Regions from separate parts of the Butyrivibrio sp. WCD2001 genome, predicted to be linked through region 2. Evidence: predicted binding sites of a transcription regulator. Region 2 holds the regulator's gene; the other holds the start of a gene.

Region 1 (15,221 bases), on a different contig from region 2:
ATGTTTCCGACAGAGAGCATGCTGAGCTTGCACCCGGAAGAATCTATCAGATATTTGAAGACAAATATGTTCACAACGATTCTGTATTCAGAGTTGCAGACTGTCACTTCAAGCAGACAAACGGTATCCTTGCAGAGGTTACACTTGCTCATGCAGGAAAAGAGCATATAGTTGAGGCTAACGGAAACGGACGTCTTGATGCTGTAAGTAATGCTTTCAAACAGTACTTCAACATCAGCTATGAGCTTTCTGTTTATGAGGAGCATGCGCTTAGCCGCGGTTCTTCATCCAAGGCTGTAACCTATGTTGGTATCACAAGCAACGGCAAGAAATTCTGGGGAGTTGGCATTGACGAGGATATCATCAAATCATCCGTGAGCGCTCTTACAATTGCCGTCAACCAGCTTGACGAAGTAAAGGCAAGCACAGATGCGAAGGATGAGAGAATCAGTGCAATTCTCAATTACATCCAGGAGAATTACCTGACAGTGACACTTGATGATCTTTCAAAAGAGTTTTATTTATCAAAGCCGTATCTTTCAAAATATATCAAGGAAAAATCCGGCATGACCTTCGGAGAGAACGTTAAAAAGATTCGTCTTAAAAAGGCAAGCATTCTTTTAAAGAACGGAAACATGAAGGTTGAGAGAGTCGCTGAAGCGGCAGGTTATCAGAACGTTGAGCACTTTAACAGGCTCTTCAAGAAAAAGTACGGAATGACTCCTGTGCAGTATCGTAGCAACAGTAGGTAATTTTGTGATATAATAACAATGTTTTGAAAAAGTTTTTTATGAAGTGGAGGAGAAAATGACTTACGAAGAAGTAGTAGCAAAGGTAAAAGATGCACTTAAGGATGTTGATGTCAGCGATGTTAAAGAGCATGCTGCTTACCAGTTCAATATTTCCGGTGAGGGCGAAGGCGCTTTCTATGTTGAGATCGATAACGGTAAGCTGAATGTTGAGCCTTATGAGTATTTTGATCGTGACATTCTTGTGTATACATCAGCTGCTGATCTTATGGACATTCTTGACGGCAAGACAGATTTTGTTAATGCGCATCTTTCAGGAAAAATCAGTGCTGAGGGCGATCTCAGAAAGGCAGAGCTCTTAAAGGACTTTGGTAAGAAGGCTCCTGCAAAGAAGACTCCTGCCAAGAAGGCTCCTGCAAAGAAAGCAGCAACAAAGAAGCCTGCTGCAAAGAAAACTACAGCTAAAAAGGCTCCGGCTAAAAAAGCTACCAAATAATTTTCAGACGGTAACTTTTTAAAAAACATGTGATCAAACGGACTAATGGCTGCTACAGTTTTGTGGCAGCCATTCTTATCCCTATGCCTTCCCCCACTGGAGGAAGGTGTCAACGTTAGCTGACGGATGAGGGGAAATGTATTTTAGAAAGGTTTTTTTATGACAAACAAAGAAGTAGACGTACTCATAATTGGTGCGGGGCCCGGCGGAATTTTCTGCGCTTACGAGCTCATTGAAAAGCGCCCGGATTTAAAAGTAATGATTATTGAAAAGGGCAGATCCATTGAAAAAAGAGAGTGCCCCAAGAGAAAAACAGGAAAGTGTATGGGATGCAAACCCTGCTCTATAACCACAGGCTTCGCCGGAGCAGGTGCTTTTTCCGATGGAAAATTATCTCTTTCACCTGATGTAGGTGGAACGCTTCCCGACATTCTTGGTTATGACGAGGCAACGGCTCTCATCAAGGAATCTGATGACATATATCTGAAATTCGGTGCAGATAAGAGTGTATACGGCATAGATAAGGCTGAGGAGATTCGCGAGATCAGAAGGAAGGCGATCAATGCCAACCTTAAACTCGTAGAGTGTCCCATCAGACATCTCGGCACCGAGGAAGGCTATAAGATTTATAAGAAGCTCCAGGAGCACCTTGAGGAAAAAGGCGTGGAGCTTGTGTTCAATACAATGGTTGAAGAGATCCTTGTGGAAGACGGCATTGCCACCGGTGTAAAGACTCATGACGGCACCGTTGTAAATGCAAAGGAAATCGTATCGGCAGTTGGACGTGAGGGCGCTGACTGGTTTCATTCAGTGTGCGATAAGATCGGCATTGAGACCAAGCCCGGAACGGTTGATGTGGGCGTCCGCGTCGAAGTCAGAGATGAGGTTATGCAATTTTTGAATGAAAATCTGTATGAGGCTAAGCTCATCTTCCACACACCTACCTTTGATGACAAAGTCAGAACCTTCTGTACCAATCCTTCCGGAGAGGTTGCGACTGAGTATTATGAGGGCGGACTTGCGGTAGTAAACGGACATGCTTATAAGAGCAGTGATTACAAGACAGACAATACCAACTTTGCGCTGCTTGTTTCCAAGAATTTCACCAAGCCCTTCAAGACTCCTATTGAATATGGAAGGAAAATTGCGGAGCTTGCAAATATGCTTTGCGACGGCAAAATTCTTGTTCAGACTTACGGAGATTTCAGAAGAGGCAGAAGAACAACCGATGAGAGACTTGCAAGAAACAACCTGATTCCCACACTTAAGGATGCGGTTCCCGGAGATCTTTCTCTTGTTTTCCCGCACAGAATCATGGTTGACCTTGATGAAATGATTCAGGCGCTTGATAAGGTCACTCCCGGAATTGCCTCCGAAGAGACACTACTTTACGGTGTTGAGGTTAAGTTCTATTCCAACAAGGTAATCGTGAACAAGGACTTTGAGACCAGCATCGGACACCTTCGTGCAATCGGTGACGGAGCCGGAATAACAAGAGGCCTTCAGCAGGCTAGTGCTAACGGACTTAAAGTGGCAAGGAGTATTCTTAATAAACTTAAATGATGCGAAAAGTCGTGACCGGAGATAACAGAAATATTATGAAAAACAGAATATACAGAATCCGGAAAACTGCTGTGGCAATTGCGATGGCTGCGGCTATGACCTTTTCACTGACAGGATGCGCTGCCCTTGATAATACCAGAGTTGTATTTACCACAGGTTTTAAGGAAAATGAGCTCTTCAGAATAGAGGACAAATCATGCCTGGAGTCTGAGTTTTTGGTGTACCTTTATAATTCTCAGAAGACTTATGAAAAAGGCTTTGGCAGTGAAATCTGGAATGTGAACATAGGCAACGGCAGCATGGAGAGCTATGTTAAGGATAAGTGCCTTGTTGCAATATCTCAGATAAAAGCAATGAATCTTCTCGCTTTGGAGAAAGGAATTGAACTCACGGAATCCGAAATCAGTACTGCAGCAGTGGCCGCTTCCGAGTATTTATCTTCACTCAGCGATGATGAAAAGAAGATGATGGGAGATATAGACGAAGCGACTTTGACGGCGATGTACACAGAGTATGCCACCGCGGATAAGCTCTATAACTACATTATAAGAGACATCAATCCCGAGATAAGTGACGACGAAGCCAGAACCATTACGGTTGAGCAGATAGTGCTTAATACCTGGAAGCTTGATTCCAAGGGAGATAAAATTCCGCTCGAGGGCGCTGAGAAGGAAGCGGTCAGAAACACCGCACTTCAGATACAAAGAGAACTGGGAGAGGGAACAGACTTCAGCGTTCTCATGGAAAAATATAATGAGGCTGAGGAGGGAACTGTTTCCATAGGTAAGGGCGATGTGGATTCCGAAATTGAGACTGCAGCGTTTAACCTTGATAACGGAGAGATAAGCGGGGTAATTGAAGCTCAGGATTCATACGTTATATTGAAATGTATAAGTACCTTCAACAGGGAAGAAACAGAGGCCAACAAGGTAAGGATTGTTGAGGAGAGAAAGCGGGAAGTATTTGGACAGCAGTATGATGCTTTTGCATCGGATCTTTCAAAGATACTTAACCAGGGCTTGTACGATAAAATTCATATAGCAGAAACATCCGATGGCGGTGGCAGCGATTTTTTCGATATCTATCGCAAACATTTTTCTGAATGAAACGTATATTAAATTTCATAATTATTTAAGAGGCGCATTATATGCGCCTCTGTTAATATTATAATAACAACGTTATTTCCTAAGGAGGTTTCTTATGAGGGTTAGAACGAAATTTGTATCTTTGGTAATGGCGGCAGTTGTTGCGGTTCCTATGCTTGCGGTATCTATACCTGCAGGAGAGGTTAAGGCGGAAAACACTTATAAGCTTTCTGATTATGGAATCAAGCCTGATGATAACAAGTCTGATACGGCTGATATTAATAACTTTATCTCCGAAACAATAGGATCCGGTGGTGGGACTATTGTTTTTGATTCCGGAACATATGACATAAATATTTTGGATTTCGACGGCTACGGTGTTGGAATTAATATTACTAAGCCAAACATATCATTCCAACTTGCCCAAGGAACGGAACTAAAGGTGAAGCCGACTACTATCGGTGAATACTGCGTTATAAGTGTTAAAGCAGATGGATTCAAAATATCTGGCGGGAAGATCACTGGAGATAGATCATCTAATGGAAAGTCCGGAGCTGATGGACATGGCATCGGAGTAATAGATTGTAAGAATGTTACCATCTCTGATATGACAATTTGTAACAACTGGGGAGATGGTATTTATCTTGGATCCATGAACCTTGAGGATAGTCTTTATGGATGTGATGGAGTATCCATTACCAATTGTACGATTTCAAATAACAGAAGAAACAATATAGCTATAGTTGATGCAGATAATGTAACTATAGATAGTTGCAAGATTTTGAAGGCCAAGGGTGCTCAACCAAGTTGCGGCATAAATATAGAGCCCAATGCAGTAAATGGAAAAATTCCAGCAGATGAAGTATGTAAGAATATTACTATTAAAAACACCAAAGTAACTTGTGTAAAGCAGGGAACATCTAATTGGTACTTTGCATTTCAAACTATAAAAGACCCATCTAAACCCAAGATGGCGAGTGCTAAAAATGTAAAGATTATAAAATGTAATTTTGGCGGAGATGTAAGCAATTATTCAGGTAAAAAATTCACAATAAAAAATACGAAGATTACCGGAACTTTTTATGATAATAAAAATATGAAAACAAAAGTGAAGAAGTGTAAGATAAAAAAATACTATAAATACTAAAATTACAGGTTGTTCCCGGATGTAAGCCTAAAAACTTATATTCGGGAACTTTTTTTAGTAATTAAATGATAGAAATGAATATTCAGTTGATAACCTAGTAGAAATTCACTTTTCCATTAAGTCCTCAGGTCTACACTTCAATACTCTTGCCATAGAGAGGACCTTTTCTGCTGAGGCTTTATTTATATCCTTATCGCGTATCTCGTATTGCTGAAGGGTTCGCAGGTTCACACCGGAAGCATCCGCCAGAGCTTTTTGGGACAAACCTATGAGTTTTCTGTATGCCTGGATTCGTGTTACTGTTTTGCTTGCAACGGAAGATGAGACATTTTCTATCAAAAGCAATGCGTGGTCGTCTGAGGTGGTATGGCCTGTGTTATATAGTTTTGCCAGCTTCTCGTAATTTAGGGATTCAAATATTCTGGCAAAACTGATATTTTTCTTCCATTGATAGTAGGCAAGAATGTATCCGCACCAGTAATCCACCCCGGTATCGAAGCGAATAAGAGGCTCAGGCCAGGTTCTGTCAGAGAATCCGCAGGTCTCCAAAACTCTGTGATGAAGCTCAGTGCCGGACATTCCGCTGACAACCATGGGATCGCCCTTTTCAAAACGTTCAGCAAAGCCGCTGATAATCATCATCTGAAAAAAATCGTCAGGCTTGATATCGGGAGTTGCTTCAACCAAGTATTCTACAAGCTCGCCAAGATTACTCATGGCATCATGTAAATATAACTCAGAGTATGCGCAGCTGTTCATCGCTTATTCCTTTCTGTATAATTTCATTTAAATAGATACCTTCAGTTTGTTCCTTTCCCAACAATTTCTGATATGATTCTCTGGCGTCAGCATCGCGCTTTATACGCTTTGGCGCGTATATAAGTCCGTTGACAGGTGCGGCTTCCCAAAAGGTGATGCTGTCGAATGCTCTTTTGCTCATTAGCACAACCTGCTTGCCAAGATCACCATATTTCATGGCATATGAGAGCTGCTCTAGCGTTATGGTATTACTGAGGAATGCTCTCGAGAAAGAAAAGTAGGAGTCATCAGCCCTATAGCCGATGATAACATCAGCAGATTTTGTATTGGGAAGATAATTATCAAGTATATATTCCGCGCCTCTTTTTTCTATAGGACTTGAATATCTTATTTTTCTATTGGCAAGCAAAATGGCGAGCCAGTTTAAAATATGAAAATCAGGACTCAGCAATCGCAGGATCTTAAGACCTTCAGTATTGAGACGATATGTGTTTAAGAATCCTCCTTTATCAGTTATTGCTGCCCATTCCCTGGCGAGCTCAGGATCTTCTGCACAGTAAAAGCCTCTGCCATAGTCATTGTCATCTCTCCCATAGCCGAAAACAGGCTTATTTACAACTTGCACAGAACCGTGATATATAGTCATCTCCATAAAAATAATCTCCTAAAACCACAAAAGTACTTCTGTAGAAGTATATAATAATTATACTTCCGTAGCAGTATATTATGCAATATACACCTTCAATTCGTGAATTAACCGTTTATTAGCACTCACTTCAATTGAGTGCTAATTTTTTATTGACTTTTGTCTCTCACAGTCTTAAACTCATATTTGTGGGTATTCTATATTTAGTAGAACACGCCGCAATAATATTTTAATAAAAAACGCGGAGGGGCCGGTTTTCATCCCGCTTCGCGATAGTAATGGAGGCACTACAATGGAGAAAAAAGGTAATCTTTCAATCAACTCAGAGAATATGTTCCCTATAATCAAAAAGTGGCTGTATTCAGACCACGACATATTCTATCGTGAGGTTATTTCCAACGCATGTGACGCGATCACAAAGATCAAGAAGATGGACATGATGGGAGAGTATACACTTCCCGATGGCTTTAAACCCCGTGTTGACGTTGTTCTTAACGATAAGGATAAGACAATAAAGATTATTGATAACGGTATCGGTATGACAGCTGAAGAGGTTGAAGAGTACATCAACCAGGTAGCTTTTTCAGGTGCTACAGACTTCCTTAACAAGTACAAGGATAAGGCAAATGCAGACCAGATTATCGGACACTTTGGACTTGGTTTCTACTCAACCTTCATGGTATCTGATTATGTTGAGATCGATACTCGTTCATATAAGGAAGATGCGGCTTCAGTACACTGGACCTGCGACGGCGGTTCAGACTTCGAGATGAAGGATGGAGATAAGGAGGACGTAGGTACAGTTATTACTCTTCACCTTTCAGATGACTGCCTTGAGTTCTGCAATGAGTACAAGGCTCGAGAAGTAATCGAGAAATACTGCTCATTCATGCCTTATGAGATTTACCTTTCAAGAGAGAACGAGGAAGGCACAGAGACCATCAAGGAATCCGAGAAGCGCGATGATGATGTTGTAATCGAAGTCATCGAGCCTGAGAAGAAGGAAGAAGCTAAAGATGGCGAGACTTCAGAGGAGAAAAAGGAAGAGGAGAAGAAACTCAAGATCAAGAGGAGACCTCAGCTCCTTAATGATACACATCCTCTCTGGGGAAAGACTCCCAAGGATTGCACCGATGATGAGTACAAGGAATTCTACAGAAAGGTGTTCCGCGATTACAAGGAGCCTCTTTTCTGGATTCACCTTAACATGGACTATCCTTTCAACTTAAAGGGTATCCTCTACTTCCCTAAGATCAACATGGAGTTCGAGTCAGCTGAGGGCGTAATCAAGCTTTACAATAACCAGGTATTCATCGCTGACAATATCAAGGAAGTAATCCCTGAGTACTTGATGCTCCTTAAGGGTGTTATCGATTGCCCTGATCTGCCTCTTAATGTTTCAAGAAGTGCACTTCAGAACGACGGTTTTGTAAAGAAGATTTCAGACTACATCTCCAAGAAGGTAGCTGAGAAGCTTGCAGGTCTCTGCAAGACAGATAAGGAAAACTATGATAAGTACTGGGAGGACATTTCTCCTTTCATCAAGTATGGCTGCCTCAAGGACGACAAGTTCTGCGAGAAGATGAATGACTACATCCTCTTCAAGAACCTTGATGGAAAATATCTCACACTTCCCGAAGCACTCCAGATCAACAAGGAGGCTGAGGAGGCTGCCGCAGCTGAGGAAGCTAAGGATGAGAACGGTAATACAGTAGAAGCTGAAGTAGTAGATGAGAATGGCAATACAGTAAGCGGAGACGGAGCTGACAAGGCCGATGACAAGAAAGACGAGGAAAAGGAACCCCGCACCATTTACTATGTAACAGACGAACAGCAGCAGAGCCAGTACATCAACATGTTCAAGGCTCAGAAGATGGATGCATTCATCTTAAATCACAACATAGATGTGCCTTTTATTCAGCAGCTTGAGTCCAAGAATCAGGACATCAGATTCCAGAGAATCGATGCTGATCTTACAGATACCTTTAAGAGCAGAACATCCAAGAAGGCTGAGAAAGAATTCGAGGAGATCGAGAAGAACATCGGCGAGAAGATGAAGAAGGCTCTTAAGAACGAACAGCTTGTTGTTAAGGTTGAAAAGCTCAAGGATAAGAAGATTTCTTCAATGCTCACTGTATCTGAGGATACCCGCCGTATGCAGGATATGATGAAGATGTATGCAGCAAACGGAATGATGATGGGCGACTTTGGTATGGGCGGCCAGACTCTTATCCTCAATGCTAACCATCCTCTTGTTAAATATGTTATGGACAACGAGGACGGTGAGAACGTAAGCACAATCTGCGAGCAGCTCTATGACCTTGCCCGCATCCAGAATGCACCTCTCGACGCTGAGTCCATGACTAAGTTCGTTCAGAGAAGTAATGATATCATGATGCTTCTTGCTAAGTAATTATTTCTCATATTTTGGGAAAATATTTTTAAGTGTAAAACAGACCGAAATAAGTGTACATTTCGGTCTGTATTTATATATATGATAAATTTACCCTTGAAATCAGGAAAAAAGATCATTTATTTTTTAATAAATGAAGATACAATAGAAGTTGTTTCGTTATATACTATGGTAGATGGTTTATTTTAACCTTGCTATGTAAAAAGTTTTTTGAACAGTCCAATTAAGCAAAGGGGAGGAGTAATGCCTGCGTTAGTTGAGGTACGGGATATATGCAAGATTTATAATCCCGGGGAGAATGAAGTCAGGGCTCTTGATCATGTGAGCCTTACAATAGAAGAAGGGGAATTCGTGGCCATAATCGGTCAATCCGGTTCCGGAAAATCTACACTGATGAATATGCTTGGGTGTCTTGATACACCTACAAGTGGGAGATATCTGCTCCATGGAATGGATGTTTCCCATATGAGTGACGATGAACAGTCAGATGTCAGAAACAGGGAGATAGGATTTATCTTCCAGGGATTTAATCTGATTCAGTCACTTACTGCGCTTGAAAATGTTGAGCTGCCGCTTATGTACAGAGGTGTTCCCAAGAGAAAAAGACGCGAGTTGTCTGTAGCAGCTTTGGAACATGTTGGTCTTGGGAAGCGTATGACGCACAAACCTGCGGAGCTTTCAGGAGGTCAGCAGCAGAGAGTTGCTATAGCAAGGGCGATAGCGCAGGCGCCGCCGATACTTCTTGCGGATGAGCCTACAGGTAACCTTGACAGTGGTTCCAGCAGAGAGATTATTGCTACTATTAAAAATCTGTATGCCGAGGGCAGAACGGTGATACTTATCACCCATGACCCGGGAATTGCGGCACAGGCTAAGAGGATTATAACCATAAGCGACGGAAAAATCGCAAAGGATGAGATAAACGAGAATTTTACTTTGTAACATGAAAGGCTTTGTTTTTAGACTACGAGGAGACAAGTAATTATGAATTTGGTTTTGGGGAAAAAGAAGAATTCAAAGGACACACAGGAAGTAAATGGAGAAGCTAAGGTAGATGCGGCAAAGGATGTAAAGGCAGAAGTTTCGCAGGAAACCAAGACTTATGCTGTGAAAGAAGACACGCCAAGCTATACTCCCGGTAAGAGGAAGGGCTTTGTGAAGTTTATCGTTCTGGGACTTATAGTGCTGATTGTCGGCTGGGTGGTTTTCAATAATATAAAGGCAAAAAATGCTCCTACGCCGGTCACAACTGCTACAGTCGGAAAGGGAGACATCGAAGTCATCGTTTCAATCAGCGGAAATGTTGCATCTGACGAGACAAAGAGCTATTACGCGAAGCTTCAGGCACCGATCGGAACACTTAGTTTGTCGGAAGGTGACAGGGTCAATAAGGGCGATGTTATTTATACCTATGATGAAGCTGATCTTGAAAAGACAAAGAAGCAGGCTGAGCTCAATCTTCAGCAGGCAAACGGCAGCTACAGCGGAAGCATCGAAAAGAACAATAAGGCGACTGATGTTCTTGAAGGAAGAAGCATTCACGATATAAACAATCGTCTTGACGAGATTACAAATGAGATAGATGCAATCAATGACAAGATTACAGAGAAGACTTCCAGAATGAATCAGACTCTGACAGACCTTCAGAAGGTAAGCCAGGACGTTGATCAGAACAGGGTTTCAGACAGCTATGATGCTGCACAGAAAAACGAAGCACCTAATGAGAGAAGAACAGAGGACGGCGAGAGCCAGATGGCACTAGAGATTCAGGATGCCATTTCCGATGTCCAGTATGCGCTGTCAAACGATCCGGAGATTCAGGAGTGGAACAGACAGATAACTGCCCTGAATGAAGAAAAGCAGGATCTTTCCGAGCAGTCATCCGCTGAGATGAGTGCTCTTACTTCAGGTGAAAAGAGCTCACTTGCAGCTCAGAGAGAGCTTGCGGAGCTAGAGAGTACAAATACCATCACTGACATTGAAGAGGCAGAGGGCGGAATTAAAGCTGATTTTTCAGGAGTAGTAACAGAGATTGGTGCAAACGAGGGTTCAACAGTTGCTCCCGGAACCAAAATCATGACTATCGAAAGTACCGATGATGTCAGAGTTGATATCCAGATTTCAAAGTCAGATCTTAGTAAGATCAAGAAGGGACAGAAGGTGGATGTCACGATTAACGGCAATGAGTACGAAGGCGAAGTGACACAGATTTCCGGAACAGCTAAGAATAACGCAAGCGGAGTTCCTGTTGTTGATGGCAAAATTAAGATAAAGAATCCCGATGACAGCATTATTCTCGGAGTAGAAGCAACTAATAAGATTCACACCGAGAAGGCAGAGGGCGTTCTTGTCCTTCCTTATGAGTACATCGGAACTGATTCTGAGGGTGATTTCGTATTTGTTATTGATAACGGAATTCTTAAGAGACAGCCTGTTACTCTGGGACTTACCACCAGTACAGATGCAGAGATAAAGGAAGGTGTCAGCGAGGGTGATACCATCGTTACCACCGATCCCACAACCCTTGTCGAAGGAACCAAAGTCATCGAGATGAGCGAGTAATGGATACATTTTTTGAATATTTAGAAAGTGCCATAAAAAATATTCTTGGCAATAAGATGCGAACAGCTCTTACGATGCTGGGAATCATAATCGGAATTGCTTCGGTCATAGCGGCGCTTACCATAGGAAACGGAATGGCAAGATATGTAGGAAACGAGGTTGATGCTATAGGCGGAAACGTTGCGGATATATATCTTGATATGTCGGTTGCGGACAGGGGATTTAATAACGACGATATAAGAGAAATCAAGGACAACTTCCCCGGGGTCAGTGCGACATTTTATGACAATGAATACGGCGTTTCTTCAGGACCAAGAGGTGCTTATGATACGCTTATCACTGCTGCCGGATCTGATTATCAGAAATCCACACTGACCAAGCTTGAGACGGGAACCTACTTTACCGATGATCAGGTGGATCAGGGAGCAAGAGTCTGCGTCATGATGAAAAATGATGCGGTGCATCTTTTCGGAACAGCCGATGCACTTGGTAAAACTTTTGAATTAACCGTTGGTGGCAGTTCTATCGAGCTGGAGGTTATCGGAATAAGAGAAAACTGGAGCGAGATGATTTCCAAGATGATTGATATGGAAACCGACTCCTATACAGCTATGATTGAGATGCCGCTAACAACCTATGCCAGAGCTTTTGGTAAGGACATCTCTGAATTCCATACTGTCGAGATATATTGGGATAATACTCAGCCCGGTACTATTGTTAAAAGTATTGTTCGCTTTGTTGAGAACAGACTTGGACTTCGCGGACAGGACGCGGTTTATTACATGAGTATGTCAGATGTATCAGGCCAGGTAGACTCTATTATGGGAGCGATAACAGCATTTATTTCACTGGTTGCGGCCATATCCCTTCTGGTCGGCGGTATAGGTGTTATGAATATCATGCTTGTTACTGTGACTGAGAGAACAAGAGAGATAGGTATAAGAAAATCAATCGGTGCAAGAACAAAGGCTATTCTGATCCAGTTCCTGGCTGAATCCGCTATCATCTCCCTGATGGGCGGAATCGTGGGCGTCATCGTTGGAATAGCGGGTGCTTATGTAGGATGCATACTTCTTGATCTTGAACCTGTAATAGACTTCAAAATTGTAATAGGAGCAACGCTCTTTTCTATGATGATAGGAATCTTTTTCGGCATCTATCCGGCAAGAAAAGCAGCAAAACTTAAGCCGATAGACGCACTTGCAAGGAATTGATAGATGCCTTCCCTTGGGGGAAGGTGTCAGCGAAGCTGACGGATGAGGGTAAGAATTGGAATACATAAAAAGCGCATTTTCCAGTATAAAACAGAATAAAGGAAGAACCTTCCTTACCATGCTTGGTATCTTTATCGGTATATCCTCTGTTATAACAATACTTTCAATAGGTAACGGAATGAAGGTCTTTGTAAACAGCAGTCTTGATGAGATATCAAGCGGCGGAGTAACAATCAATCTAGATCCAAAGAAAACCGACAGATATCTGGAACCGGAAGATCTTGAAAGGATAAAGGATGCTGTTCCGGAGATGCAGGGAATAACATTGACCATCAGCTCGGACGGAACCTATAACGATGGTAAGGATGACAGGCAACTTGGAATTACCGGCGGAACTGCGGATATTTCGCATGAAGAGACGAAAGGAATGCATGCCGGAAGATTCTTTAGGGATGACGAGGCGGAAGCCGGAACGGCAGTATGTGTAATTTCTCAGCAGGATGCTCTCCTTTTGTTCAGGACGGATGATGTTGTTGATAAGACATTTACGGTCGACATCGGGGCCAAGAGTGTTGATCTGATGATAGTCGGCGTTGCAAAGAGCAGTGATGAAGACATTGAATCTGCAAAGGAAGCTATAAAGAAAAAAGAAGAGGCCTATTACTACTGCTCAATTTATGTACCGTATGCTCTTTTGACCGGAAGATTCGGGCTTGCCGGGGATAAGATTACAAGCTTTAAGATTTATACCAATCCGGGGATGGCGGACGAGACAGCTCTTAAAGTAAAAAGTGTAACCGAAAATATGCTTGAGCTTCGAGGCGAAGGAGCAGTACAGATTCAGTCTTTTGCGAGCATTGCAGGAGCATATACCAGTATTCTTGATGTTGTGACACTTGTAGTTGCTCTCATCGCTGCAATTTCGCTCGTAGTCGGTGGAATCGGCGTTATGAATATCATGACGGTTACGGTTACAGAGAGAACCAGAGAAATCGGAATCAGGAAATCTCTCGGAGCCAGAACCTCATACATTCTGATACAGTTCCTGACAGAGTCTGCGATCATTACACTGATAGGCGGAATGATCGGAATGCTTATGGGCTTTCTGTTTACAAAAATTGCGGAGAATTTCATGTCGTTCCCGCCTGTAATCAGTCCGATGAACGTCCTTATGGTTGTTGCGATTTCGATAGCCGATGGACTGTTCTTTGGAATTTATCCCGCGAGAAGAGCGGCGAAGATGGATCCTATCGAAGCTCTCAGGCAGGAGTGATGTGCGCCATATAACGTATAATTATATATGTAAAAACAAACAGAGGATTTTCGTAAATTAAGTCATCCATACATTCAATTGTATGGGTGGCTTTGTGTTTTTTGTGCTATAATAATTTGGAATATGTTTTCTTTCGGGGAATTCTTTACGTGAATAGTGTAATTGACCGCTTATTAAATGGACAATTTGATAATATAGAAAGAACGCTCAGCTTCTCACTTCCGCGCCTGGAATTAAATATTAAACCGGGGGAGGTCTGTGAAGGGAGCTTCATTATCTATGGACCTAAGGACAAGGTTGTGCAAGGGCTCATCTCTACTTCTGAGCTCCGTATGCAGGTTCTGACAGCTGATTTTTCCGGCTATGAATATGAGGTGGGATTTAGGTTTGATGGCACGGGGCTTAGCGCCGGTGATGTCATCAAGGGTGAGTTCTCCGTCATATCCAATCAGGGAGAATATCAGCTTCCTTTTGTTGTGAACGTGGAGATTAGTCACGTGATGTCCAGTATGGGACCGATTCGCAACATGTTTCACTTTGTAAATCTTGCAAAAACCGACTGGGATGAAGCAAGAAAACTCTTTTATTCCGATGAATTTATCGATGTTTTTCAGGAGAATGAGAGTGGCTTTGAAAGTCTGTACAGAGGGCTTTCTTCTGTCCCCATGTCCGAAGCGAACATGGAGGAGTTTCTTATTTCCATAAAAAAGAAACAGCCGATAAGCTATATTCCCGACAGGACTGAGATTGTAATAGATAATCCGACAGCTGTTTCGGAGCATACCGTGATGCTTTCCAGGAACGGTTGGGGGTATACGCGCGTTGAAGTTGAATTTGACGGAGATTTTCTTTCCACGGATTCTCTTGACCTTACCGACAGCGATTTTATCGGAAATAACTGCTTTTTTAAATTTCGTGTGGATGCAAGTCTTTTGCATGAGGGCAATAACTTTGGATTGATAACCTTCAGAACTCCTTATATGGAGGTTAAGATTCCTGTTACCGCCAAGGTGAATCTCGGATTAGAACACCTTTCATCCATACAGATGGAGAAGAAAAAGCTCATAGTAGAACTTGTTAAGCTCTATGAGGATTTCAGATTTAAGAAGATTGGTTCAAGGGACTGGCTTTCGGAGAGCGGAAAACTTGTTAACAGAATGAACGCGGTGGATGCCAAGGATCCCGCTTTCAGATTATATACAGCTCAGTATCTGATTACAGCATCGAGAGTGAGCGAGGGTAAATGGATACTCGACCAGATGAAGCCGGTTCTGGAGGAGGAGTATCCGGACGACGATACCCTTTACTGTTATT
Region 2 (15,221 bases):
AATTCTAGCACAACGCCTTTTTTCATTCAATAAAAAGACAAAGAAAAAGAGACCTTTTCGGTCTCTTTCAGTGATCTTTTCAATCTCATTTTAAAATGAATTACAATCTTTTAATTTCGCACTTTTGATTCTCACCGTGCCTGATTTCATTTTTCCTGCACCTGAAAACCTTGCCCTTGGTAATCTCCATTACCTGACCGCCCTCAGCTGCAAGCGCCGTAAGAACCTGGCGATAGAAGTCCTTGTAATCTTCTTCGAGCATAGATACTACAAAATCATGATGCTGATGATCGGTAGATATCACACATGATTTGTACATGTTGTCGTAGTGAATTCCGTAAAACTTGCAAATCTCATCCAGTTCGGAATTGTTTGCATTAATACAATGCATCGCAATATACATAATACCCCCTCCTGTATTGCCGGCACCGTTAGCGCGACCAAACACTTTTCTGAAAACAGATATTTATTAGTCGCTAAAACAATTACATCTACTACATATTATATCAGATAAATGAATTGATTATGCAGTCAATTTTCCAATGGTCCAAAATACAAATTGATGACTCCCTGAACATAGCTGATATCAAGCGGACAGTCCTTTGTTTCATAGGTTAATATCAGGTTATCGCCTGGTGATAAACCGGATAAGGAGATCATATCTTTGATTTAGTATCGGCACTTTATAATTTCATTATTAAAGTGTTAATACCGGCATTGTTATAGTAATTGATGCTATCTACCAGCTTTGCTACCATGCGAAGTCCAATATGCTCCTCAGGTGAATCGGTGTTGAACATATTCAGATAGCTTCTAGGGTCAAATCTAATGCAATCGTCCTGTATCCTTACTGTAAGCTCACCTTCCTCTTTATTTACGACCCTTATTGCTATGCTGTTATGCCCACGCTTAAATCCGCCGTGATCAATAATGTTTACAGCAAGCTCTTCAATACATAAACCGACCCATAGCGCCTTTTTATGGTCAATATCCCTTGAGCGACAAAAATCAATCACTTTCTGTGAGATCTCTGACACTTCTTCCTTCGTTTGTACGGAATATTCCTCAAATTCCTCTTTGGAAGCACCAAAGTCCGGCGGAAGCTTTAATAATGACGGGATGCTTAAGTCGGCACTGCCTGTATATGCAAATACCGAAATGATCACAATGATAATTGAAAGAATATCACTCCACATATTGGCAAGCCATGCTCCATTGCTTCCCCATAAAGGAACTGTCAGAAGCGTTAAAATGCCTATCATGGCCACCTCAGCAAAAGAGATGATATTTACAAGCTTCATTCTTCCCTGGATTTTATATGAATTCATAAGAAGGTTCAGGAATACATTAAACAGGGAAAACCAGAAACCTATAGTAAACATAGTCCTTCCCATTTCATATATTTCGGTACCCGGACTGAAGAAAATATCTGAAAGCCGAGATGAAAAGACAGCCAAAAATGTCACCACAAGCGTAGTACATGCTACACCAGCCACTAAAGCAGTCTTAAACACATCAATGAACCCTTCACGGTCCTCTTCACCATAGTAAAGGCTGGTAAGCGCAGAATGCGCACTGTAACAGCCTACTGTGACAGCCCCCACCAAACCGCACATGGCAACTAAAACACTTGCAACAGCTATGCTCTCCACGCCCACATATCTAAGCAATGAATAATTTATGAGACTGTTTTTGACAAAAATCCCGATATTAAACAGAAGAGTGGGAGCCCCTCTTCTTACAGCCTCTGCCAATAATTCTTTATCAAACGCTGTCTTTTCAATGTGAACAGTCTTTTCCTTATTCGTATAAGCAGGTAAAAGTATAAGAAAAGCAACAAGACTGCTCAGGGTAGATGCAAGTCCTACCCCGAATATCCCAAGGATATTAACAAAAAGGACATCAAAAACGACATCGCAAAAGAACAGCGCAGTTGTAGCTATATAAGACCTTTTAATCGCATTATTAAAAGAAGCAACTGAAATAAGAAGAGAGCTGAGGGCAGCAAACAATAAGTTAAATGAATATCCGGCAATATACTGTTCAAGAAGTTCTTTTGACTCTCCTCTTGCGCCCAGCAATCCAGCAAGAGGAATTCTTGCAATTAAAAGCGCAATAGAAATAGCAGCCCAGATAAAGGCAATTGTTATAAAAGAGCTTGTAAAAAGTGAAGTAACTTTATCCTGCTTACCAGCTCCAATAAGTGTGCCTATCAGTATTTCTGCTCCCGCAATTATTACAAATGCCAGTCCCGAAAGTACCAGCACCGGCGAGAACAGACCTACCGCTGCCAGAGCATGCTCGCCAAGAAATCTGCCAATCACGATATTATCGATAAAGCAGCAGATATTCGAAACTACATAAGCCACCATATTCACCAGAGCAAGTCTCACATATGATTTCCATATAATGGCGTGTTTAGTTGTAGTGTTTGTTTTCAAATCTGCCCACTCTCCCTTTTTATCACGTATAGCATAAATATGCCGGCTAAATTGAGGCTTCATAACTATATATCTACAATTCAGTACCAATAAAAAACACACCCTAAGAAATCACTTCCTTAAGGTGTGAAGAACAATACTCTATAAGATTTTCGCCAAAAACACATCAATAACACAATACGTCATATAACATTCCTCTAATAATTATTATCTATTCCATCTCCTCTAAAAACAAATTAAAAAAGGATAAAATAATCATATCGAATTCTGTTATCCTTCTGACCTCGGGCTCAGCCTTCTTCGGAACAGTTTGTACCGGGAGACAGGGATGTCGACCATGCTCAAAGAAGCACAGGAAGAAGCAAGACGGCAAAATGCCGAAAGAAAGCCTAACGGGAAGAAGAAAAAATCCTTGTTTTTTCCCTTATCAACACTTGTAAAGTACTATGGGACGATATAACACAAGGGAAATCATAAGGGAAAGGTAAACAACCGCAAATTTAGTATTTACATGGGGTTGCGGATGATGAAATAATAAATTGTAACGAGTTATAAAATCCTTGGGAATGGTTCATTCCCAATCGGAGATTGGAGGGGGAAACTATGTTAGAAATATTAAAAGCGAGGTTTCAGGATAATAAGAATCTTCATATGGAACTGAGTTGGCTTGACGTGGAGAAACGTTTGCTTGAGCATCCGGACTCCATGGATGTTTTGAGAAGGATGGAGGAGAGCGGCGGAGAACCGGATACCATCGGCTATGACGAAAAGACGGGAAAGCTAATTTTCTGCGACTGCGCAAAGGAGTCCCCTTCTGGGCGCAGAAGCCTGTGCTATGACGAAAAGGCATTACAGGGGCGTGCTAAAAACCCGCCGTCAGGCAGCGCCGAATGGAAAGCAAAAGAAATCGGCGTTTTGATCATGACGGAGGAACTCTATCGCCAACTGCAAAGTCTCGGGGAATTTGATTTGAAAACGTCAAGTTGGATCACTACGCCGGATGATATTCGCGACAAGGGCGGTGCATTGTTCTGCGAACGACGTTACGGAAGGGTTTTCACATTCCATAACGGGGCGGATTCGTACTATTCCGTGCGCGGGTTCAGAGGTTATACGCTTATATAAATTCAAATTTGTGATTAAATTTCAGAATAAATCAGAACGATATCTCGGCAGTTTGTCTTACGAGGAGAGCAGTTCATGTGTTGTTTACAGTAATTCTTCCAATCTTTATATTTTTCATAAGCTTTTCATTTATCACCACGTTGTGCTGCGGCAGGATAACATTCTGAAAATAATCCCCGTCTCCGCTAAGCAGGGATCCCAGATCATCTTCATATCCTGAAAAATCGATATTCGTCGCCAAATCTTCGGCATATTTTGATGCAAGTTTTTTCCTGCACAATGCAAAATAAATAAGCGACTCATTAAGCCCTGTTTTCTTAAGCTGAAGAGGACTCATTTTCTGATACATTTCATCTGCTTCTGACTGTGCAGCTTCTTCCTCAGAGGAGCTTAATGCCATACCGGCCTTTTGTGCTTCGGCGTAATAGATTGCATGTGACAAATACGTATTGATAGCCGTTTTCATAGCCAGTTCACTGACAAACTGTGAATCTAGTCCGGCAGAAAAATGCGTGTTCCACCAATGCAGCGGGTCCTCGGGATCATATAAAACAGCCTGTTTTTGGACGAACTCTTCAGTCGTATATATGTAATAGCCAAATTCACGTAGTGTCAGACTGTTATCGTCCACGGAAATTATAACTTCATCAAGATGGTCCTCATATTTGAAGACTGTTGCTGCCTTATAAATCTGCGCCCCAATAATTGCAATGATACTGGTTATTATCAAAATTATAATGATCTTTTTCTCATTACCACTCATATAGATCCGGCTTCCTTTTGAACTTGAATCATTTATTGCATCTCATCTTCATACTACAATAATTTCTCTGCGAATTACATTGCAATAGCTAAAACCACGTCTGCCTTACTTCACGGGAACTGCATAAAAGTCAGGAGGCAAGCGGCATCGCGAACAAATTAAAATTTCATTATCCCCGAATATATGGTACTATTAGGGAAAAGTTAGCACTAGGAATGAGGACATCTACATATGTGTGGAATATCAGGACTTTTGAAGTTCTCAGGTGATGCGCGCGCGAATATCCAGAAGATGAATGACCGCATGATTCACAGAGGACCTGATGATGATGGGATTTATGTAAGTGAAAATAGTGAAGTGGCGCTTGGACACAGGCGCCTTTCTATTGTGGACCTTTCCAAGAACGGTGCCCAGCCTATGGTCAGCCATTCCGGGAACCTTGTGATGGTCTACAACGGCGAGATATATAACAACAAAGATGTAAAGAAAAAGCTCCTGGATGACGGTTTTGCAGCGGCGGGAGATTTCAGGGGAAGCTCGGACACAGAGGTTCTTCTTGAGGCTATCGAGCACTACGGAATGAAGGAAGCCCTTTCAATGTGCAAGGGCATGTTCGGCATCGCGGTTTATGATAAGAGAAATGAGACAGTTACTCTTGCCAGAGACAGAGTCGGAGAGAAGCCTTTATATTATGGAAAAGTTGCGGGAGCCTTCGCTTTTGCTTCCGATCTGGGGTGCCTCAGGGTTGTGGATGGCTTCGACAATGCCATAAACACTGACGTTCTTGATATCTATTTTGTGGAGGGCTATATCCCTGCGCCTTACACTATTTATAAAGGAATAAACAAGCTCGAGGCCGGAACTTTCATGACGGTCAATTTAAAGGACCTTAGCACACAGACCACTACCTACTGGTCTATGAAGGAGACCGCCAAGAGAGGTCAGGAAAATCCGTTTACCGGCAGCAGCGAGGAAGCGGCGAACGAGCTTGAAAGACTTCTGAAGGAATCAATAAAAGGCCAGATGGTTGCGGATGTTCCTGTCGGAGCCTTTTTATCAGCGGGAATCGACTCCAGCACGACGGTGGCACTTATGCAGTCACTTGAGCCCGGGAAGGTTAAGACCTTCACCATCGGCATGGAGGATAAGGCCTACAACGAGGCGATTTACGCAGCTGAGATTGCAAAGCACCTCGGCACCGAGCACACTGAGCTCTATATTACGGAAAAAGATGCCAAGGCCGTTATTCCCGGACTTGCGCATATGTTTGCCGAGCCTTTTGCGGATTCTTCACAGATTCCCACATATCTTGTGAGCAAGATGACGAGGGATCACGTGACCGTATCCCTTTCCGGAGACGGCGGAGATGAGCTGTTCTGCGGCTACACCTCATATGAATCCATCAGCAGAATCTGGGGGAAGATGCACGGCGTGCCCTATCCTATAAGGAAGGTTGCTAGCTCGATAGTCTTGAATTCACCCCTGAAAAATAAAGATATTTACAGAATAAAGGGGACACTCCTTGGCGCCGAGGGACCCGTGGATATCCACAGAATGGAGCATGAGACGGATCCGCTGACAAAGAGGATTGCGCTTAAGAGAGGAACCATTCCCTATAAATACACTGAGCTTCCAAACGGATTTCTTGAGGAAGTGAATCACCAGTGCATGCTTATGGATATGCTGGTTTACCACCCCGACGATATCCTTGTGAAGGTGGACAGGACAGCGATGGCGGTATCGCTTGAAACGCGTGTGCCGATGCTTGACAGGGATGTGATTGAGTTCGCCTGGAGCCTCCCGATTCAGTACCTTCGCGACGACAAGGTGGGCAAGAAGGTTCTTCGCGACGTGCTTTACCGCTACGTTCCGAAGGAAATGATGGAGCGCCCAAAGAAGGGCTTTTCGATTCCGATTGAGAAGTGGCTTCTTGACAGTGATCTCCGCGACTGGGCCGAGGGCCTTCTTAATAAGGAAAAAATCAGGCAGCAGGGTATTCTTGACCCGGAGGTTGTCGAGAAAATCTGGACAGACTTTACCGAGAGGGGCATCTACAGGATCCAAATCTGGTACATCCTGATGTTCCAGCAGTGGTATGAGGAAGAGTTTTTATGATAGGTGCAGAATTTATTAAGGGCTACGGCCTTGGAAATCAGCTGTTTTTCTATGTAGTCACGAGATGCATGGCCGAGGAGCTGGGCGTCCCCTTCGGGTTTGTGAACCCGGGGCAGGTCGGCAACGTTTTCCATTCTAACAAAGGCATGTATTTCATGGACATAGATCTCGGAACTGAGATCCCTCGTGAAGATATGGACAAATTCACGATTTTCCATGAGCAGGATGACAGACTTTTCATGGGAAATTCGGTTCATGACATGACCAATGGCTGCTATATTTCGGGGGCTGACCCGAGACTTTCTGAAATTGAAGACAATACTCTTATATATGGGAATCTCCAGGATCAGTCCTATTTTGAGAAGTACCGCGATAAGATAAAGGACTGGCTCCACGTAAAGGAGGAGGCAGAGTCCTACGAATATACGGCAGACGACCTCTGCATCATCAATATGAGAGGCGGCGAGTATACAAGCTGTCCGGAGCTTTTCCTTGATAGAAAGTACTGGCTAAATGCCATCGAGAACATGAAAAAGGTGAACCCGAATATGCGGTTCATGATAATCACCGAGGATGAAGAGGCTACCAGGAAGGTGCTTCCCGAGTATGAGTGTCACCACTTCGACATGGGTAAGGACTACGTTACCATAAAAAATGCGAGATACCTTATTCTTTCGAATTCATCCTTTGCGATGATGCCAGTTATGTCGAGCACTGAATTGAAATACGCGATTGCTCCGAAGTACTGGGCAAGGCACAATATTTCTGACGGTTTCTGGTCATCGGAGCAGAATATTTACAGCTTCCTTACCTATCAGGATAAAAAGGGAAGGCTCTTTAGCGCCGATGAATGCAGAGCTGAACTGGCGGAATACAAGAAGCACTCAGCACTTTATGCAAGAAGAAATGTAAGGCCGGGAGCGGTAAGGGAATTTTTCCAGAATATAAGGAGAAGACTTTTGTATGGAGTGTTCTTCTTTAAGAAAATGTGGCGCTCCTTCTTAAGGAGAACCGGAATAATAAAAACCTTCGGATAAATAGAGGATATATGAATAATACAAAGAAGCTGCAGCTTCCGAGAGTCACGATTGCAGCGATGACAAGTGTAGATGTATATGAGACCGTGCAGGCGATGAAGTACAGCATGCGCGATATCGAATTCGGTGACGCGGTTCTGATTACAGATAAAAAGCCGTTTTATCTTCCAAAGGACATACGCTTCAGCTACACATCAAAACTCGATGACATCGACAAATTCAATTACAAAATGGTATATGAGCTTCGCGATCACATTAAGACGGACTTTGTTCTTATCGTGCACGCGGACGGCTTTGTGATACATCCGGAAAACTGGGACGAGAGCTTTCTTAACTACGATTATATAGGCTCTCCCTGGCCGCTTCCGAAGAATGACTATGCCTACAGGGACAGCGAGGGCAACATCTGCAGAGTCGGAAACAGCGTATCCATCAGGTCCAAGAGACTTCTTGATTATCCTAAGGAGCACGACCTTCCCTGGGTTAAGGTATATGACGGTTTTTACAACGAGGATATTTTCCTTTGTTGTCACTGCAAAAATCAGATGGAGAAGGACGGCCTTAAGTGGGCTGATTTAGATAGCGCGGTTAAGTTTGGAAGAGAACATCCGCTTCCCGAGAACAAGGGAGTGGAGCCTTTCGTTTTTCATAAATGGTGGGGAGAAAATGAGGGATATCCGCATTTCTACAGCCCCACGAAGAGATTCAAGATGGCCGTAAGGCCCTTGCTGTTCTGGAGAAGAAGTGAAAAGTGGAAGAGGGAGCACAATATAACATGAAGTTTTCGGTAATAGTGCCTGTTCACAATGCTGAAAAGTACATAAGTGAAGCGACGTCTTCTATAGTAAAGGCCGCTGAGGGGATGGAGAACAGTATCGAGGTTCTTCTTATTGAAAACGGCTCCACAGACAGAAGTGGCTATATATGCGGCGAACTTGCAAACCGTTTTCCATTTGTAAAGACGGTGCATATGGGACCCGCGTCTGCCTACGATGCGAGGCAGGAGGGGATAAAAAGAGCTGCGGGAGATTATCTTGTTTTCATGGATGCTGATGACGCCGTGGCTCCCGGGATATTCACTGAGCTTCAGAAAGCGGCTTCTAAATATGAAAGAAAAGGTAAGAGGCCTGAGATAATACTGTATAATGCTGCAGAGATGAGCACTCCCGAGTCGAAGATGTTTCCTTTTCCCTTTAAAGAGGGCAAGATTTATTCGGGCGATGGCAAGAAGAAGTTCTATGAAATAATGTGCTCCGGTGATATGCTAAATGCCATGTGGAACAAGTGCATAGGAAAAGAGCTTGCGGGCCGCATCGAGGAGACGGTGAACAGGAAGCTCAATTACGGAGAGGACCTTCTGCAGACCGCCGAAATAATTGATAAAGCAAAAAGCATTGCATATCTCGACAGGATACTGTATTTTTACAGAATAAACGAAGAGGGGCTTACGGGCGGTTATCATGAAAACTTTATGGAGAACCAGGAGAAGGCCTTCGAGGTTCTGGACGACTATGCGAAAAAGTGGGCAAAGGGTGGTTTTACTGAGGTTATAAACGAGCGCAAGACCCTGACCTGCACGATAAGCATGAAAAAGCTTATCTATTCGGACCTTCCTTTTTCCGAGATCAAGCGGAAGATGAAGGAGATGATGGGTTCCGATTTTTATAAAGAGTATGGGAAGGGCAAGCTTCCGTCCTGGGCATCCGAGGAGGATGCGTATGTTTACAGGTATCAGGTGGCGGGTATGCCGGTTTTGCGGCTGATGCTTCTTAGCAGGAAGACGCGCCTGAAATCCCGGATTAAAGCGAGGATCAGAAAAAATGGTATATGATTGCATTCCATTTTTTAATGAAGTGGACATCCTGAGGCTGAGGTTAGAAATCCTTAGTCCCTATGTGGATAAGTTCATTATAGAAGAGTCAACAATGACCTTCTCGGGTGAAGAGAAGGAGCTTTGTTTTGAAAAGAACAGAGATCTTTTCAAGGATTATCTTGACCGCATAGAGTATGTGGTGGTCACTGATTCGCCGGTGGATGCGTTGACCCACGAGAGGGATTATTTTCAGAAAAACCGTCTGATAGAGGGGCTGAAGAAAGTCGGCGCGACGAGCGACGACATAATCCTGTTCGGTGATGTGGATGAGATTCCAAATCCCAAGGTTCTTACGAAAATCATAGAGAATTTTGATAAGACGAAGGTCTACCACTTGGCGCAGAGGAATTTTTATGTATTCCTTAATATGGAAGAAAAGTCGGGAAAGCTGCTCTCGATTACCGGAGAGTTCCCGGAGGTTGCGGAGAGCGACAGGAAGTGGCTTGGAACAAAGATTACTTCCATAGATAATATCCCGCGCGAGGGAATCGTAAGGCTGCGCGATCTGGTGTCACCCTGCGATAAAAGGTCTGTCAGAGTCGCTGACGGCGGCTGGCATTTCGGCTACATGGGCGGAAGGCACGAGACCAATCCCGTCGAGAGGATAGGCGTCAAGGTAAAAGCGGCTGCGCATCAGGAGTACAACGACCGCGAGATTCTGGCTGAGACCATGGATAATCTGGTGCTCGGCAGGGACATCTTCGGAAGGGATGCGAGATTTGAGCGTACGGAGGTCGACGGAAGTTATCCGGAGTACCTTCTTAAGCATATAGGAGAGTATGATTATCTGGTAATGCCACCCATTACAGCTTTTTCAAGGCTGTATCATAAGCTGGATATTACGGTGGGAAGGTTCATCAGGAAGGCGTACCATAAAATTAGAAGGATGCTTATAAAGTAACAAGTAGTTATGCCTTCTCCATTTATGGAGAAGGTGTCAGCGAAGCTGACGGATGAGGAGTATGAAAAAAGTATGAGCACAACATTATCTACGAGAATGGCGGCGGTAAAAATGTCCCCGACCACGGCTCTCTTCGGAAAGGTGGAGGAGCTTAGGCGGAAGGGAGAGGACATAGTTTCTCTCAATGTGGGCGAGCCCGATTTCCCTACGCCGGACAATATCAAAGAAGCGGGAATACGGGCAATCAATGAGAATTTCACCAAATACACCACCGGAAACGGTATCGCACCGCTTCGGGAGGCGATAATCGAGAAGATGAAAAAGGACAACGGCGTCACCTATGAGATGAATGAGGTGGCGGTGACCGTCGGTGCGAAGCAGGCGCTGTTTGGTGCGCTGTGCGCTGTTGCGGGCGAGGGTGATGAGGTCATAATCCCCATTCCGTGCTATGTCAGCTATCCCGATATGGTAGCTCTTGCGGGCGCAAAGCCCGTTCTTGTGAAGAGGAAGGACGATTTTTCTCTTGATCTTGAAGCCATTGAGAGTGCGATAAACGAACGCACCAAGGCTGTTATAATATGTACCCCGGACAATCCCACCGGCAAGGTTTACGGCGAGGATGAGCTGAAGGGGCTCTCTGACCTTGCAATCAGCAGGGATATCTTTGTTATTTCCGATGAAATTTATGAAAAAATAATATACGGTGAGAATCGCCACAAAAGCATTTCTGCGTTTGAGGGGATGAAGGACAGGACTATCGTGGTTAACGGTTTTTCCAAGACATACTCCATGACTGGCTGGAGACTTGGGTACGTCTGCGGCAGAGCCGATGTTATTGGCGCTGCGGTGAAGGTGCAGAGCCAGACAACTACCACACCTCCGAGCATCTCACAGTATGCGGCGGTCGAGGCACTTTGCGGGCCCCAGGATTCTGTCGAGCTCATGAGATCAGAGTTTGAGAAGCGCAGAGATTTTGTTCAGGAAAAACTGCGAGGGATACCCGGTGTCATTTGCCATGAGATCCAGGGAGCTTTCTATGCGTTCTTCGATATCCGTGCTTTTCTCGGAAAAGAATACGAGGGTTACGGAATTATAGATGACGATACACGATTATGCGAATATTTGTTGGAAAAATACGGTGTTGCCATGATGCCCGGAAGTGCCTATTTTGCCCCAGGATTCGTGAGAATTTCGTTTGCGTCCTCCATGGAAGTGCTTAAAAAGGCGCTTTCAAGAATAGAATCTGGTCTAAAAGCGCATAAATGTTGACTTTTTTTAGAATATGTACTAAACTCAAAAACGTAATGATAAATTTGCAAAAACGCATAACACGCGTTCCTTACGGAAAGAGAGGGAGATATGGCTGAAGACAAGTTGAGAGAAGCAGCTTTAAAGCCGATTGCGACTATCAAGAAACCGGTAATTGCTGCAGAAAAGAAGGATGAAGTAAAGCCTGCTGAGGCAGAGGCACCTAAGGCTGAGGAGAAGAAGGCTACAGCAGCTAAGAAGCCCGCAGCAAAGAAGGCAGCAGCTAAGAAGCCCGCAGCAAAGAAGGCTACAGCAACTAAGGCAGCAGCTAAGAAGACTGAGACCAAGGCAGCTGATAAGAAGGAAGAGAAGAAGCCCGCAGCAAAGAAGCCTGCAGCAAAGAAGGCAGCACCTGCTAAAAAGGCTACAGCAACCAAGGCAGCAGCCAAGAAGACTGAGACTAAGGCAGCAGCTAAGCCAGCAGCAAAGAAGCCTGCAGCAAAGAAGGCTACAGCAGCTAAGAAGCCAGCAGCAAAGAAGACAACAGCTGCAAAGGCTCCTGCAACAAAGACAAATATCGTTCTTCAGTATGCTGATAAGAGCGTTACATATGACACCTTTATCGAGAATGCCAAGAATGTATGGCAGTATGATATGGGAAGAAAAGTTTCCGAGATCAAGACTCTTGAGCTTTATGTAAAGCCCGAAGAGGAAAGAGTATACTTCGTTGTTAACGGCGAGGTTCATGCTGATTTTGGGATGTGATAAACAAGGATGGAAGGTCCCGGCCTGGCAAGCTTGCTTGCTGCAGGCCGGGACTTTATCACATATATGTAGATTATTCGTCCCCAGGGAGAAATCCTTGGGGTTTTTTATTGACATTAATAATTTATAGTGGTAATTTATTCTCAGAAGATGTTAGCACTCAATGACGTTGAGTGCTAACACATCAAAAAAGGAGGTTTGTGATGCAACTGGATGACAGAAAAAAGAAAATACTGCATGCAATTGTTCGCAATTACCTCGAGACAGGCGAGCCAGTGGGCAGTAGGACGATTTCCAAGTACACGGATCTTAATCTCAGTTCGGCTACCATCAGAAACGAGATGGCGGATCTTGAGGAGATGGGACTTATATTGCAGCCTCATACTTCCGCGGGACGTATTCCGTCAGATCAGGGCTACAGAGTTTATGTAGATGAGATGCTCGCTGAGAAGGAACAGGAAGTTGAGAACATGAAGGAGATGCTTCTGGATAAAGAAGAGAAGCTTGAGAAGCTCCTTAAGCAGGTTGCCAAGACCCTGGCGGTTGATACCAACTACGCTTCGATGATCTCAGCACCCATGATCAGAAGGAATAAGCTGAAATTCGTACAGCTTTCCAGAGTGGATGAGGAACACATTCTTACCACTATAGTAATAGAAGGAAACGTAATTAAGAACCGAATGGTTGAGGTGGAGCAGGAGCTTTCCGAAGCGGATATGCTTAAGCTCAATATCCTGCTTAATACCAGACTTGCAGGACTTTCCGTAGAGGACATTAACCTCGGACTTATAACTGCGATGAAGCAGGAGGCGGGTATCCACAGCGAGATAATCGACAAGATACTCGATACAGCCGGAGATGCCATTACGGAGGATGAGGACCTTCAGATTTACACCAGCGGTGCGAACAACATTTTCAGATATCCCGAGCTTGCTGATAAGGAGAGAGCAAGTGACCTCATAACCACTTTTGAGGATAAGAGCGATCTTACAAGTATCGTTGAGAATGCGCTTCAGTCCTCCTCAGAGGAGACAGGTATACAGGTTTACATCGGTAATGAGTCTCCGGTTCAGTCCATGAAGGATTGCAGCGTTGTAACAGCGACCTACGATCTCGGAGAGGGCATGAGAGGAACGGTAGGAGTTATCGGACCTAAGCGAATGGATTACGACAAAGTTGTCGGAGCACTTAAGAATATGATGAGAGCTCTGGATGATTTATATAAAAAAGAATAGAACCATAAGGAGTATTTAAGTGAGTAAGGAAGTTAAGAAGGATACAAATACAGTGTCCGGTAAGAAAACTGCAAAGGAACTTCAGCAGGAAGTTGCCGAGAAGGCTAAAAAGGTAGCTGATGCAGCAAACAAGGTTGCCGAGGCCGCAGAGGAAGAGGCTGCCGAAGCTGTAGCAGAGGCCGCTGAGAGCGTAGAAGGTGCCGAGAACACTGAAAACGCCGAGGGTGAGAAGAAAGGTCTTTTCGGTAAAAAAGAAAAGAAGAACCCTTACAAAGAAAAGTTCGAAGAGATGCAGGATAAATACATGCGCCAGCTTGCTGAGTTTGAGAACTTCAGAACAAGAACCGACAGAGAAAAGGCGCAGATGTTCAACCAGGGAGCATCCAGTGTACTTGAGAAAATTCTCCCTGTTGTAGATAACTTCGAAAGAGGACTTGCTGCTGTCCCTGAAGAAGAGAAGAATTCCGCTTTTGCAGACGGAATGAATATGATATACAAGCAGCTTATGAAGCAGATTGAGGATCTTGGTGTAACTCCCATCGAAGCCGTTGGAAAGGAATTTGATCCTAATTTCCACAACGCTGTAATGCAGGTTGAGAGCGAAGATGTCGAGGAAGGATTCGTGGCACAGGAGCTTCAGAAGGGTTATATGTATCACGACACAGTGCTCAGACACAGCATGGTTGCCGTTGCTAAGTAATCACTTAGCGAGGTTTTGCCGAGCTTAGTGTACTACTTAGTTCTGTCGAACACGAAGTGTGAGAGCAGAACTTCATTAGATTTTTATTGTTAATTATTCATTAGTTTTATAAACGGAGGAAAATAAAATGAGTAAGATCATAGGTATCGATTTAGGAACAACCAACAGCTGCGTAGCTGTTATGGAAGGTGGTCAGCCCACCGTTATCGCTAACGCTGAGGGTGCAAGAACAACACCTTCAATTGTAGCTTTCACAAAGAATGGCGAGCGTCTCGTAGGTGAGCCCGCTAAGCGTCAGGCAGTAACAAACGCTGAGAACACAATCTCATCAATCAAGAGAGATATGGGTACAGACAACGGCCGCACAATCGACGGCAAGAAGTATTCACCTCAGCAGATTTCAGCTATGATTCTTCAGAAGCTGAAGGCAGACGCAGAACAGTATCTCGGCGAAAAAGTAACAGAGGCAGTAATTACAGTTCCCGCATACTTCAATGACGCACAGCGTCAGGCTACAAAGGATGCAGGTAAGATTGCAGGTCTTGAAGTAAAGCGTATTATCAACGAGCCTACAGCAGCAGCTCTTGCTTACGGTCTTGATAACGAAAAAGAGCAGAAGATCATGGTATACGACCTTGGTGGTGGTACCTTCGACGTATCAATCATCGATATAGGTGACGGTGTTATCGAAGTTCTTTCAACAAACGGTGACACACACCTCGGTGGTGACGACTTTGACCAGAAGATCATCGACTGGATGGTATCTGAGTTCAAGGCTAAGGAAGGAGTAGACCTTTCAAGCGATAAGATGGCTATGCAGAGACTTAAGGAAGCAGCTGAGAAGGCTAAGAAGGAACTTTCTTCTTCTACAACAACCAACATCAACCTTCCTTTCATTACAGCTACAGCAGAAGGCCCCAAGCACTTTGATATGGATCTCACAAGAGCTAAGTTCGAGGAGCTTATTCACGACCTCGTAGAGAGAAGTGCTATTCCGGTACAGAACGCTATGAAGGAT

What was found. The regulator HrcA, encoded in region 2, represses chaperone genes, less so after heat shock. The targets are predictions, from matches to a motif close to TGTTAGCACTCNNNNNNNNNGAGTGCTAACA.
Region 1: a site for HrcA is predicted at 6,562-6,592, ahead of htpG (molecular chaperone HtpG). Genes of this name have one in related genera too.

What each region holds. Positions count from the first base shown of each region.
Region 1 is NZ_AUJZ01000009.1:17,075-32,295, forward strand. It holds gene G630_RS0109900 (2-isopropylmalate synthase) at 1-752, shown strand, start outside; gene G630_RS0109905 (SCP2 sterol-binding domain-containing protein) at 808-1,245, shown strand; gene G630_RS0109910 (NAD(P)/FAD-dependent oxidoreductase) at 1,405-2,808, shown strand; gene G630_RS0109915 (peptidylprolyl isomerase) at 2,844-3,914, shown strand; gene G630_RS0109920 (DUF3737 family protein) at 4,009-5,040, shown strand; gene G630_RS0109925 (helix-turn-helix domain-containing protein) at 5,146-5,799, opposite strand; gene G630_RS0109930 (DUF3990 domain-containing protein) at 5,777-6,451, opposite strand; gene htpG (molecular chaperone HtpG) at 6,738-8,858, shown strand; gene G630_RS0109940 (ABC transporter ATP-binding protein) at 9,102-9,800, shown strand; gene G630_RS0109945 (efflux RND transporter periplasmic adaptor subunit) at 9,843-11,420, shown strand; gene G630_RS0109950 (ABC transporter permease) at 11,420-12,634, shown strand; gene G630_RS0109955 (ABC transporter permease) at 12,690-13,907, shown strand; gene G630_RS0109960 (DUF5717 family protein) at 14,057-15,221, shown strand, end outside.
Region 2 is NZ_AUJZ01000007.1:189,058-204,278, reverse strand. It holds gene G630_RS0108645 (hypothetical protein) at 101-403, opposite strand; gene G630_RS0108640 (MATE family efflux transporter) at 684-2,441, opposite strand; gene G630_RS0108630 (DUF4256 domain-containing protein) at 3,045-3,566, shown strand; gene G630_RS0108625 (hypothetical protein) at 3,640-4,329, opposite strand; gene asnB (asparagine synthase (glutamine-hydrolyzing)) at 4,561-6,444, shown strand; gene G630_RS0108615 (glycosyl transferase) at 6,441-7,481, shown strand; gene G630_RS0108610 (DUF5672 family protein) at 7,493-8,260, shown strand; gene G630_RS0108605 (glycosyltransferase family 2 protein) at 8,257-9,312, shown strand; gene G630_RS0108600 (hypothetical protein) at 9,302-10,255, shown strand; gene G630_RS0108595 (pyridoxal phosphate-dependent aminotransferase) at 10,280-11,524, shown strand; gene G630_RS25025 (DUF6465 family protein) at 11,615-12,268, shown strand; gene hrcA (heat-inducible transcriptional repressor HrcA) at 12,472-13,503, shown strand; gene grpE (nucleotide exchange factor GrpE) at 13,523-14,203, shown strand; gene dnaK (molecular chaperone DnaK) at 14,331-15,221, shown strand, end outside.